DNA from 2 places in the Desulfitobacterium elongatum genome. Region 2 is predicted to be linked to the other one. Evidence: predicted binding sites of a transcription regulator. Region 2 holds the regulator's gene; the other holds the start of a gene.
What was found. Region 2 encodes CtsR, which represses protease genes until heat stress. Its sites were predicted from a motif close to AAGGTCAANNAAGGTCAAAT; they were not measured.
Positions count from the first base shown of each region.

Region 1: clpB (ATP-dependent chaperone ClpB) is a predicted target of CtsR. The motif match lies at 5,068-5,087, and genes of this name have one in related genera.

Region 1 is NZ_AP038772.1:2,353,041-2,360,012, reverse strand. Features, by position in the region: gene ACZ42W_RS11110 (DegV family protein) at 1-606, shown strand, start outside; gene ACZ42W_RS11105 (phospho-sugar mutase) at 814-2,565, shown strand; gene ilvA (threonine ammonia-lyase) at 2,700-3,926, shown strand; gene ACZ42W_RS11095 (diacylglycerol/lipid kinase family protein) at 4,029-4,952, shown strand; gene clpB (ATP-dependent chaperone ClpB) at 5,154-6,972, shown strand, end outside.
Region 2 is NZ_AP038772.1:4,556,822-4,563,793, reverse strand. Features, by position in the region: gene ACZ42W_RS21520 (universal stress protein) at 1-388, shown strand, start outside; gene ACZ42W_RS21515 (hypothetical protein) at 509-895, shown strand; gene ACZ42W_RS21510 (CtsR family transcriptional regulator) at 1,156-1,626, shown strand; gene ACZ42W_RS21505 (UvrB/UvrC motif-containing protein) at 1,648-2,145, shown strand; gene ACZ42W_RS21500 (protein arginine kinase) at 2,150-3,202, shown strand; gene ACZ42W_RS21495 (ATP-dependent Clp protease ATP-binding subunit) at 3,289-5,733, shown strand; gene radA (DNA repair protein RadA) at 6,073-6,972, shown strand, end outside.

The sequences.
Region 1 (6,972 bases), 2.2 Mb from region 2:
ATCTTAGCAGTACATCTCTCGAGTGGTTTAAGTGGAACCTATCAAGCGGTTTCTTCGATTGCTCAGGAATTTAAAGATATGGTTATTGAGGTCATCGACTCAAAAACTCTATCAATGGGTTTAGGTTTTTCAGTTTTAGAAGCTGCACGTGAGAGCCGTCGAACGGTTGAATTTGAGCAAGTTGTTTCAACTGCGAAAAGAGTTATCGTGCAAGTAAAAGCATTTTACGTCCTATCAACTCTAGAATATTTGAAAAAAGGTGGCCGAATCGGTTATGTGGCCGGAACGATAGGCGAATTACTCAACATTAAACCAATTATTTCTATTAATGAAGAAGGAAAGTATTTCACCTACTCAAAAGTAAGGGGTAGAGAACAATCCCTTAAAAAACTTGCTGACGTTCTCAAAGACCACGTTAAAGAGACTCTGTCTAATGTCGCAATCGTGCATGGAGGGTCTGAACCAGAAGCCCGTGTCTTAGAAAATATCGCGCGTGAACATCCAAATATTAAAGAAGTCTTCTTTGGCCAGATTAGCCCCGCCTTAGGAGTTCATACTGGACCAGGGCTCGTCGGGGTTCTTGTTTATCCTGTGACTCAGCCTTAGAAGCTCATGCTCAAGGATTACGCCCACTTAACAAGTGCAGTAGTCTTACGCCATTTGAGCTTTCGTAAATGAGCTTAACATACATTTATTCACTTTTCTTAGCATAACTTATCCTTATGTACTTAAAAGGTATTTCGATAAATTCAAGAAGCTTACAGGAAAAATAACCTGTGAGCTTCTTTTAACAAAGAAAGGAGTATCAATCGAATGTTTCAAGAACGTTATCAGCTTTGGTCAACAGACCCCTACTTTGATGAGGAGACTCGGCAGGAATTAGTAGGAATAAGTGATTCGAAAGAGATTGAAGACCGTTTTTATACCGACCTTAAGTTTGGTACGGGAGGACTACGTGGGATACTTGGAGCAGGAACCAACCGAATGAATATTTATGTCATTCGAAAAGCAACCCAAGGCCTGGCAGAATATATCCGAGATTGTGGGGAAGAGGGAATGAAGCGTGGGGTTGTTATCGCCTATGATTCCCGCCGCTATTCTGATCGATTCGCCTTAGAAGCTGCTCTTATTCTGGCGCAAAACGGTGTTAAAGCCTATCTCTTTGATTCCCTTCGGCCGACACCGGAACTCTCTTTCGCTGTCCGTCACCTGAAGGCCCAAGCAGGAATTGTAGTCACTGCTAGCCATAATCCGAAGGAGTATAACGGATATAAGGTATACTGGGAGGATGGGGGACAAGTACCACCTGATCGAGCAGATCAAATTCTTTTACGGATTAACGCTCGTGAGACTTGGAATGATCTTCATCCTCTCTCAGAGGATGAAGCCCAAAAAAAGGGTCTATTAGTCATGATCGGTGAAGAGCTCGATTACGCCTACTTAGGCCAAGTCAAAAAACTTGCTCTTCACCCGGAACTTATTCTGGCCAAAGGCAGCACTCTTTCACTAGTGTATACTCCTCTCCACGGCTCTGGAAATATCCCGGTTCGTCGAGCACTACAGGAACTTGGCTTTTCCTCCGTCTTTGTTGTTCCAGAGCAGGAACAACCGGACCCTGAATTCTCAACCGTACCCTATCCGAACCCTGAGATCCCATCGACTTTTGATTTGGCTCGCAAGCACGGCAAAGAGCTTAAGGCAGATCTTTTGATTGCTACTGACCCAGATGCCGATCGGCTAGGAATAGTTATCCATGCGCCCGAGGGAGATTACCGCCAGCTTACTGGAAATCAAGTTGGCACTCTTTTAACCTACTATCTTTTGACTCAAAAAAAGGAATTAGGAATTCTTCCACAGGATGCCGTCATTATCAAGACCATCGCCTCAACGGACTGTGCCGACATTCTTGCTAAGGACTTAGGTGCTCGTGTGGAGAATGTACTCACTGGTTTCAAGTTTATCGCCGAAAAAGAACATGAGATGGAAGAAAACGGTTCAGGGAACTTCCAATTTGGTTTCGAGGAGAGCTACGGATATTTGGCTGGGCACTTCGTTCGGGATAAAGATGCTGTCATAGCTGCTGTTCTTCTTGCTGAAGCAACGCTTTACTATAAAGAAGTCGAAGGTCGTACTTTAATAGATGTCCTCAATGAAATCTCACAGAAGTATGGATACTTCGCCGATGACCAGGTTTCAATCACCTTAAAAGGGAAAGAAGGAAAGGAGGAAATGGATAGAATAATGGCGGGACTCCGAACTGCAGAAATTTCCTGCTTAGGCGAAATACCTATCGAAAGAATTGATGACTATGAGCTTCGAATGGGGAAACGACTTACGAAAGAAGATCAGGAAAACTATCCTCTCAGCTTACCCCAATCCAACGTCCTGCGTTATTCCTTCCATGGGGGTGGCTTTGTTATGGCTCGTCCTTCGGGCACAGAACCTAAGATCAAGTTCTATTTTAATGTGAAGAGCTCAAACCCAAATACACTTCAGGACACTCTTACACAGGTAAAAAATGATCTCCTCAAACGGGTCCAGATGATTCTAGGCAAAGAGATTTGAGTAGCTTCCACTCAAAATTCTATTAATGGTAAAAAGAGCTCACCCTCCCGAATGTGTATCGGGGATAGGTGAGCTCTTTTCGATACATACTACTCCTTGACTGTTTGCTTATACTATGGGTTAGGAGCGTTAACATGCCAGAATTACTCACCATAAAGCAGATCTTAGAAGCGCGAAATACAATTCAACCCTTCGTTCATCGGACGGTACTTGATCATTCTACGACATTTAGTTCCCTGACCGGAGGAGAAATCTACCTCAAGATGGAGAACCTACAGAAGACGGGTTCTTTTAAAGTTCGTGGAGCAGCGAATAAAATTGCCAACCTCTCTCTAGAGGATAAGAAAAAAGGAGTTCTTGCTGCTTCAGCTGGGAACCATGCCCAAGGCGTTGCCATGGCTGCGTCAAGAGTTGGTATCTCGGCCACAATAGTTATGCCAGAAGGTGCACCACTCACGAAGGTCTCAGCTACTGAAGGGTATGGCGCAAAGGTGATCCTCTCGGGTTCCGTCTATGATGATGCGTATCAAAAGGCTGTGGAGGTTCAGTCCGAAACAGGAGCAACATTTATACATGCCTTTAATGATTTGGATGTAATGGCTGGTCAAGGAACAATTGGTTTAGAAATTATCGAGGATCTTCCAGAGGTTGACACCATCCTTGTTCCCATCGGAGGAGGAGGGTTAATCGCCGGAATCGCTGTCGCCGTGAAATCTCTAAATCACAAGGTTCGAGTCATTGGGGTTGAAGCAGAAGGTGCCCCCTGCATGCTGCATGCTTTGCACCTCGGAAAACCTGCACCTCTGGAACAGGCAAGTACATTAGCTGACGGAATTGCTGTCAAGTGCGCAGGAGACCTCACCTTCCCAACCGTTAGCGACTATGTTGATGACATCGTTACAGTCGGAGAAGAAGAGATCAGTGAAGCAATCCTTACCTTGATGGAACGTACGAAGAGCATTGCTGAAGGAGCAGGGGCCGTAACTATCGCAGCAGCTCTCCAGCGCAAAGTGGATTTAACTGGAAAGAATGCCGTACTTATCCTAAGTGGTGGAAATATCGATGTTAATTTCCTCGCACAGATTATTGAACGAGGGCTTAGACGCTCAGGGCGCTCCATGATCTTTCAGACAATACTACCTGATAAGCCAGGAAATCTTGAAAAAGTACTCGAGCTGATCGCCCATGAACGTGGCAATGTCGTTACCGTTGAGCACTCTCGCTACGACTTACGCATTCCATTACGGTATGCCCGTGTAAGTATGACCTTGGAAACTCAGAATTTTGAGCACCAACAACGAATAATCAAGCGATTAGGAAAAGCGGGCTACCCGGTGCAGATGATTACAACTAACCCCTAAGAAATTGTCCTTCTTAAAAAGGGTTTTCTCTCCAGGATGCAGAATAGTGTCATTTTAGCAAGAAAAATCCTATTTTACATAATAAAGCTGGAGATAGAGACTATGAATGAAAAGCCCTGGTTTGCGATTGTAAACCCCGCCTCCGCAAACGGACGAACGGGGAAAGAGTGGCCTGGAATCCTAAAACTTCTGAATAAAAACGGAGTGGACCTCAATTATGCGTTAACTACCTGCCCAGGAGAAGCCACTGAATTGACTCGGCGAGCTTTACGTGATTTTAACCAGATTCTATCTGTAGGGGGAGATGGAACGCTCAATGAAGTAGTGAACGGCTTCTATGAAAACCAATCCCTGATCAACCCAGAAGCAAGCCTTGGAATTCTTTCTCATGGAACGGGAGGAGACTTTCTCCGCTCCTTGAACCTTAGTCGGGGCATTAATTCCTTTCTTGAAGTACTACGCCGAGAACGGATTGTCCCCATCGATTGTGGGCAGGTTCAATATATGAACTCCCTCGGTACGATAGAACATCGATATTTTCTAAATGTCGCCGATGTTGGGTTAGGCGGAGAGACTGTAACAAGGGTTAATCACCATAGTAAATTTTTTGGGGGTAAACTATCCTTTCTATTTGGAAGTTTAGTGAGTATTTTTGCTTACCGTAATAAACACATGAAATGCATCCTTGATGGAAAGGTCATTGTCAATGAGCGCATTAATAGTATTATGGTCTCCAACGGTCGGTATATCGGTGGTGGAATGATGATCGCACCAGATGCCGATTTTTCTGATGGCTATTTTGATGTCGTCATCCTTGGGGATTTTACACCCCCTGAACTTTTACATCATTTGCCTAAAATTTATCGAGGGAAACATCTTCACGTTCCCGGTGTGGCTGTGTATAGAGGAAAAAACGTTATAATTCAATCAGATCCACCTGGACTTCTCGATCTTGACGGAGAGCAGCCAGGCTGCACTCCTGTTCACTTTTCCCTTATACCCGGGTCGATCCAAATCTGGACCTAAATTTTTATCTAATATCCCCAAAAGTGACTACCACTTTTGGGGATTCCTCTTTTCAGGCAAGCAGTCAGATTAGCTTTAGTCAGATATTATTTTAGTCAATAAAGGTCAAATTTCGGTCTGACCTTTATTGACCTTAGACTTATTGAAGATTATAATAATATCAAGAAACCATCTAACACAAGCCCAAAGGAGTGATCTCAGATGTCTTTTGACACCAACCGTTTTACCCAAAAATCGCAAGAAGCGATTATTAGTGCCCAAAATATGGCCGAGAGAAACGGCAATAGTCAAGTGGAGCCTGAGCATCTGCTGCTCTCTCTCCTTGAGCAAGGGGAGGGCGTCGTTCCCCAAGTGCTCACAAAATTGAACCTTGCCGTAGGAGCTTTGGCACAAAAAGTGCGTTTGGAAGTTAATCGTTTTCCACGCATGAGTGGGTCCAATGTCCAACTTATGATTTCTCCTCGACTAAGAACACTATTGGTTTCTGCACATGATGAGATGGAAACCTTTGGTGATGAGTTTGTAAGCACTGAGCACCTTTTACTCGCGATACTCGATCGAGCTGGGGGAGCTGCTGAGAAAATTCTCAAACAAGAAGGTCTGAATCGTGAAAAGCTGCTTCAAGCCCTTCGTGAAGTTCGAGGCACACAACGAGTTACGAGCCAGACCCCAGAAGGAACCTATCGCGCTCTCGAGCAATATGGTCGGAATCTCGTTGAACAGGCCCGTCGTGGAAAACTTGATCCAGTGATTGGCCGGGACGAAGAAATCCGTCGGGTTATCCAAATTCTTTCAAGACGGACGAAAAACAACCCCGTACTCATTGGTGAACCGGGAGTAGGGAAAACTGCGATTGTCGAAGGCTTAGCTCAACGAATTGTTCGTGGGGATGTTCCTGAGTCGGTTAAGGGCAAAGTAGTCATTACTTTAGATATGTCAGCTCTTATCGCTGGAGCAAAATACCGGGGAGAGTTCGAAGAACGTCTGAAAGCTGTCCTTAAGGAGATCCAGGACCGTGATGATGTAATTCTCTTCATCGATGAACTTCATACAGTCGTAGGAGCGGGTGCAGCCGAAGGCGCGATGGATGCAGGTAATATGCTAAAACCTATGCTCGCTCGTGGAGAACTCCACATGGTGGGTGCAACGACTTTAAAAGAGTATCGAAAATACATTGAAAAGGATGCTGCCTTGGAACGCCGTTTCCAGCCTGTCATGGTCGGAGCTCCTACTGTTGAGGATACAATCTCAATCTTACGTGGATTAAAAGAACGCTATGAAACCCATCATGGTGTTAGGATCACCGACGGAGCCATTATTGCAGCAGCAGTTCTTTCGGACCGATATATTAGTGATCGTTTCCTTCCTGATAAGGCGATTGATCTTATCGACGAAGCTGCAGCTCGTATGCGAATGGAGATTACTAGCGATCCGTTTGAACTCGATCAAATCAAGCGCCGAATGATGCAACTTGAGATTGAGCGAGAAGCTTTGAAGAAAGAAAAAGATGAGGGAAGTAAGGAACGACTCGGCAAGATTGAGGAAGAACTTGCTAACATGAAAGAAGAAAGAACCGCGCTCGAAGCTCAACTTCAAGGAGAACGAGAAATACTCAATCGGATTCACGAGTTAAAAGAGGAGATCGATAAGACTCGGACAAAGATGGAACAAGCTCAACAAATCTTCGACTATAATAAAGCAGCTGAACTCCAGTATGGGGTATTGCCAAAGCTAGAAAAAGATTTAAGCTCCTTGGAAGACCAGCTTCGCACCCGGAAAAATACCATACTCAAACAGGAAGTTGATGAGCAGGATGTAGCAGAAGTGGTCGCCAAATGGACAAACGTACCCGTCACGAAACTCATAGAAAGTGAAATGGAAAAGCTCGTTCACATGGAAGATCGGATCCACGAACGAGTGATAGGACAAGAAGAAGCTGTTCATGCCGTTGCTGATGCAGTTCGTCGCGCCCGAGCCGGCCTCCAGGATCCGAACCGTCCACTAGGCTCATTTCTTTTCC
Region 2 (6,972 bases):
CTCGAAACGGGCGCTTATTAAAGCAATAGAGTTAGCTCATCATTTTCAAGCTGAAATTATCCTTATGCATGTGACGTTTACGCCTCAGGCCTATTGGGGATATACCATATCTTACGGAATTTCCGTAACCCAGGAGGATCTAACCCGTAATGGAGAGATGGCCCTTGAGGCTGCCTTAATGGGGGTTTCGACCGAAGGAGTAAAAATTACCACAGTTCTTGAAATAGGTCACCCAGTCAGTAAAATTCTCGAACAGATTAAGAAGGACAATATTGACCTCGTTGTCATAGGAAGCCACGGGTATGGTCCGATTACGGGATCAGTCCTTGGGAGTGTCAGTCAGCGTGTCCTCCAGAAGGCAACTTGTCCGGTGCTTCTCGTCAAGTAGCTAGGGATTAAGAAGATAGTACTAAAAATAGGTCTTTAGCCCTGCTCATAGAGGCAGGGTTTTTTTGTTTTTTCGCGAATACCAAAAAGTGTAAACCTTTAACAGGAGAGAAGACCCACGATGAAAGAAAAACAAGTTCGTTTAAGTGTAGAAGAGATTGATTATTTATTAAAGGGCTCGATTCATTGGGACGATATCGAACCTCGAGTTGAGGTCCCACTGAGAAAACCTATTGAACCTCGAGTTGAAGTCCCATTAGGAAAACCAATCGAACCAAAATATGAAAAAAGGCCACAGGAAAGAATAAGAGCTGACGAACCCTCTACAGAAGATTCCATGCTAGATCACAGGCCAAAAGACTCAGGGGCTGAGTTAGCCAACTCGTCACTATCTCAAGAGGAGGGTCCTATAAAACCCTTTTTAGAGGGAAATATAGTGTATTGGGCATTATCAGGGGTGAGTTTCCTCACCTTGGGAATATGGGTTTACTTCGTTTTTGCCGGATAGGTGGAAACGAAGTTTTTTGCTTTATGCCTCTATTTTTCTATTTTTGTTAGCAACAAGTATACTTCTCCTAAGAATAGGGGATTCCTTTTAAGAATAGTTATATTTCTAAATATTTTCAAGCTCGATAAGAACTTCGACATTAATTTCCCTCAAATTTTTCGCCCTTATATATTTGCAAATTCGGAAATATTGGTTACAATAAAGAGGAAGGTCAAAGAAGGTCATAAAGTCAAAGAATGTCATAAAGGGAGTGTCGTGTGATGGGAAATCTTGCAGACCGCATCGAGGTTTACTTGAAGCGGATATTGGAACAGGCTGATGAGGGGTTTATTATCCTGCAACGGGGTGTTCTGGCTGAGGAATTCTCATGTGCACCTTCGCAAATCAATTATGTTCTGGAGACGCGGTTCTCGGTCGAGCGGGGATACTTAGTCGAAAGCCGCCGGGGTGGTGGAGGCTACCTGCGAATTGTTCGGCTCGGCTTAAACCAAGAAGGGCAGTTCCAGAATGTCATGCGGCAACTGATTGGAACCCAATTGACCCAGAATCGAGCCTTTGGACTACTTCAACGACTACTCGAAGAAGAAGTAATTACTCCGCGTGAAGCAGCTATTATTCGAATCGTTTTACATCGAGATAGTTTAGGTCAGGAAAGTCTGAATGTTGAGGTGCTACGGGCGCATATCATGAAAAGGATTTTAACGACATTAAGCCGTGAGGATTTACAATAGAGGGTTAAAGGAGGGGATCACATGCTTTGTCAAAATTGCCAGCAGAGAGAAGCCAATGTGCAGATTACGAAAACAGTAAATGGAGATATGACGAAGCTTTACCTTTGTGACCAATGCGCTCAAAAGGCTCAAGAAGTGAACTTAGTCTTTCATCCTGGAATCATACCAGAATTTTTGCAAGCACTCTTTGACTTTACATCGACGCCACAAAGTCCAAAAGAAGAATCCTGTCCCCAGTGCGGGAGCACGCTTTCTGAGATTACACAGGCTGGTAAGCTAGGTTGTAGCGCTTGCTATCAAAAATTCGAGTCTCAGCTTGAACCACTTCTGCGGAAGATTCATGGAGGCGGACGGCATGTCGGGAAAATTCCAATGCGCCAAGGAACCGCAATCCGGGAGAAAGTAGAGATTCAGAGACTCAAAGAAAAGCTTCAGCAGCTCGTTCAGAAGGAAGAGTTCGAGGCGGCGGCAACCGTTCGAGATCAGATTCGTCAACTCGAACAGAATCTGGAGGGGTGAGAAGATGAAGCGAAAAGAACTGTTACTTCGGCAAAGTAACTGGATGCAGGAAAATCCTCAGGCTCCCGTCGTCTTAAGTAGCCGAATCCGTCTAGCACGTAATTTGGAGAACACCCCATTTCCCCAGATCCTATCCTTAGAGGCCTCAACGGAGCTCGAGAAGAAAGTCTCTGAAACCCTGCGAACCGTTGATGTCGCAGGGGAAAAACTCGAGTATTACTCTCTGACGGATCTGACGTCGATTGAACAGTACGTTCTGATTGAAAAGCATTTAATCAGCCCGGCGCTTGCAAGCTCTCGGGGGGCTCGTGGAGTCGCCTTAAGCCAGAACCATCAAATTTCCGTCATGGTGAACGAAGAGGATCACCTGAGAATTCAGGCCCTCCTCCCGGGTGATCAACTTAGGAAAGCGTTTCAACTTGCGAATGATTGTGATGATGAGCTTGAGAAGCAGCTTGATTTTGCTTTTCGGGAAGCCCAGGGTTATCTAACGGCTTGCCCAACCAATGTGGGAACCGGAATGCGGGCATCCGTCATGGTTCATATGCCTGCCTTGGTTATGACCCATCGAGTCCAAAATCTTCTCGGAGCCTTGACCCATCTTGGCTTAGCTGTAAGAGGACTGTATGGCGAGGGCTCTCAAGCTTTCGGACATCTTTTTCAAGTGTCAAATCAGATTACCTTGGGAAAGAGCGAGGAAGATACCATCACCCATCTCGAAGCTGTAACTAAGCAGATTGTCGAGCAGGAAGTGCAGGCCCGTGAAGGCTTATTGCGGGATGCACGACTCGCTCTAGAGGATAAGGTCTGGAGGGCAAGAGGTACCTTGGAAAATGCTCGGCTCTTAACCTCTGAAGATGCCTTGCAGTGTCTCTCCCTAGATCGTTTGGGAGTCGACCTAGGGATACTTCCACAGCACCAACAAAGCTTTAGCACACTGCTTGTCGAGACCTCACCAGCGTCTCTCCAGTATGTTCTCGATCAAGAACTCGATTCAGGACAGCGAGATGAGCAACGGGCGAAGTACGTAAGGCAAGCTATAAGTATAAGCTCATAATATCTCCACAATGAGCAGGAGTAATAGAGACAAGACCTGTCTAAAGAAAAAATAACATGATACAAAGTAGGGAAGGTGAAATCATGATGAATGGAAGATTTACAGAAAAAGCGGTGAAGGTCCTTCAGCTCGCTAAAGAAGAAGCTAGAAGCATGGGGTCCAATGTACTAGGGACTGAACATCTGCTTCTTGGTTTAGTGGGGGAAGGGGATGGGATTGCAGCTAAAGCGCTTTTGGGTGTTGGAGTTCAGCCGGACAAAGTCCGTGAACAAATCGAAAATCTCATTGGTACGGGGGAACCTTATGAAGGAGAAGTCGGCTTAACTCCGCGTGTAAAACGTATATTGGAGCTTGCCAATGAAGAAGCTCGTCGCCAAGGGGTCACCTATATCGGAACAGAGCATCTCTTACTCGGACTCTTGATGGAAGGAGAAGGAGTTGCTGCACGCATTCTTATGAACATGTCGGTAAACCCAGAGAAGATCTGGAAGCAAGTCATTCGTCTTTTGGGAGGAGAACCGGAAGACGTTCCGATGCCAGCGAATCCTTCGGCGAATGCAACCTCGAAGAATGGAGGTCCCTCTAACACTCCAGCACTTAACGAGTTTGGACGAGATCTTACGCAACAAGCTGCTGAAGGGAAGCTTGACCCCGTAGTAGGTCGTGAGTCAGAGATCGAGCGGGTCATTCAGATATTGAGTCGTCGCACAAAGAATAATCCAGTTTTGATCGGGGAACCAGGGGTAGGGAAAACGGCGATTGCCGAAGGCCTGGCCCAACAGATCATCGACAATAAGGTCCCGGAAATCTTGGCAGGTAAGCGTGTCGTCACTCTAGATCTCTCGTCTGTGGTTGCAGGAAGTAAGTATCGCGGGGAATTTGAAGAACGCTTGAAAAAGGTCATGGAAGAAATTCGTGTCGATGGGAATATCATAGTTTTCATCGATGAGTTGCACACCTTAATTGGGGCTGGAGCAGCAGAAGGGGCAATCGATGCAGCCAATATCTTAAAGCCAGCGCTTGCCCGGGGTGAACTCCAATGCATAGGGGCAACGACTCTTGATGAATACCGTAAGTATATCGAGAAGGATCCTGCCCTAGAAAGGCGCTTCCAACCGATTACAGTGGGTGAACCTACTCTCGAACAGGCGATTAAGATCCTTTACGGGTTACGCGATCGTTATGAGGCACACCATCGGACGAAGATCTCAGATGAGGCGATTGAGGCCGCGGTTCGACTCTCTGATCGTTACATTTCGGACCGATTCCTTCCTGATAAAGCGATCGACCTTATGGATGAAGCAGCCTCACGTGTCCGCTTGACGTCGTTTACTGCTCCCCCAGATTTAAAGTCTTTAGAAGAAAAGATTGATGCCTTGAAGAAAGAAAAGGAAGCCGCCGTTTTAAGTCAGGACTTTGAAAAGGCAGCTCAAATACGGGATGAAGAGCATAAATTACGGGAAGAACTTGCCCAGCAGCGTAATGATTGGGAGAGCAAACGCGATGTCGATAAGACGATGGTTACTGCCGAGGATATCGCTCAAATCGTCGCAAGTTGGACGGGAATTCCAGTGAAAAAGCTCGCCGAGGAAGAAAGCGAACGTCTACTCCATCTGGAGGAGATTCTTCATCAACGTGTCATCGGACAAGAGGATGCCGTGAAAGCAGTCTCTCGTGCAGTCCGTCGAGCCAGAGCGGGGCTTAAGGATCCTAAGCGGCCTATCGGTTCCTTCATCTTCCTTGGACCGACAGGGGTAGGTAAAACAGAGCTAGCGAGAGCCTTGGCTGAGGCCTTGTTTGGCGAAGAAGACGCTCTTGTTCGGATTGATATGTCTGAGTACATGGAGAAGCATGCTGTTTCTAGACTGGTCGGAGCTCCTCCTGGATATATCGGGCATGATGAAGGGGGTCAACTGACAGAAGCTGTCCGCCGTAAACCCTATAGTGTCATTTTACTCGATGAGATTGAAAAAGCTCATCCGGAGGTCTTCAATATCCTCCTGCAAGTCCTAGAAGATGGACGACTAACGGATACAAAGGGACGGACCGTTGATTTCCGGAATGCGGTGATCATTATGACTTCCAATGTTGGAGCCTCTTTCTTACACAAGGAAGCCCTTGGCTTTGCAGCTCGTCGTAATGAAGAAACGGAATACAAAAATATGCGGGCCAATGTGATGGAAGATTTGAAGAAGACCTTCCGCCCTGAGTTTTTGAATCGTGTGGATGAACTCGTGGTCTTCCATTCCCTCCAATCAGAAGCCCTAACGCAAATTGCTGAAATCCTGATGAATCAAGTGAACAAGCGTCTTAAGGATCAAGGGTTTACTCTTCAGGTTGAAAAAAGCGCGCTAGAACTTATCGCCAAAGAAGGAAATGACCCGACCTTTGGCGCCCGCCCGCTTCGTCGCGCAATCCAGCGTCTGATCGAAGATAGTCTGTCTGAGAAGATCCTCCTTGGGGAGTTCAAAGCAGGAGATCAGATTAAGGTGGAAGTGGAAGAGGATAAGATGAAATTCTCCAAGCTTTAAGTCGAATTTTAACCGATAAACTCTTACTCAAGCCCTAGATTCACGTTTAAGCCCTAAATCCACAATCAAGTTTTGATAGAACTGTCTGACCATGCCTGGAAAGCGAGGTCAGACAGTTCTTTGGATTTATTGGGAACGGTCAAGACCGTTCCCTTTCCTACAAGAATTCTAATATGGTAAATAGAAATACGCGAATGACATTTTAAAATAATGAGTGAATATTTTCACGTTTTGTTGCAAAGCGTTTTTCTAGTATACTTAAAGCAGGAATTCCCCTTTGAGGAAGCAAACTTAAAGGTTATCTTCTAAAGAATTAGAGTGAAGGAGAGGCGTTCACGAATAAAGAGTAAAGTAGTGTATAAATGTAAGACCTGTGGGTTTGAAGTCTCTAAATGGGCAGGGCAATGTCCTAATTGTAGTGAATGGAATACGTTTGAAGAAACTATTGTAGAAGCCAAGAAAATAGGATTAAACGCTCGTAGTTCTAAAGCAAATAAAAAGCCTCTGCAAAGATTGAGTGAAGTCGAAACTAGTAAGAGCGATAGAATTGTAACTGACATCGGAGAGTTTAACCGAGTAATGGGTGGTGGAATTGTTAGAGATTCAATCACCATTATTTCTGCAAAACCAGGTGCAGGTAAATCAACCTTATTGTTACAGGTCGCTGAAGATGTTGCCGAAAAGGGCCTTAAAGTGCTTTATGCCTCAGGAGAAGAAAGTGAAAGTCAGATCAAGAGCAGGGCGGCAAGAATTCTAGGAAACCTGCATCACGATATATGGGTCTTATCCGATACAAGTATGGACAACGTATTGTCGGCAATTCGAGAAGTGGATGCGGATTTAGTGATTGTTGATAGTATTCAAACCTTTACTTTGGAGGAGCAACTCCCCTCGAGAGCAGGCTCGCCAACTCAAACGATGGAATGTGCGAATGAGCTTCTTAGAATCGCTAAGGATAGCACAAGGCCAAGGACAATTTTGTTGATTGGCCAGATGAATAAGAATGAAGAGATCGCTGGGTTGAGGGCCTTGGAACATCTCGTGGATACTGTCCTCATTATCGAAGAAGAAAATGGAGAGGAATTAAGGGGGGCATGGTGTTCAAAAAATAGATTTGGGAGTACAGGGGAGATGGGCTTCTTTGCGATGACTGAATCTGGGATGAGGTCTATTGATAATCCTTCGGAATTTTTTATGACACAGAGAACCTTGGGACAAGACTTTCCGGGCAGTGCAATA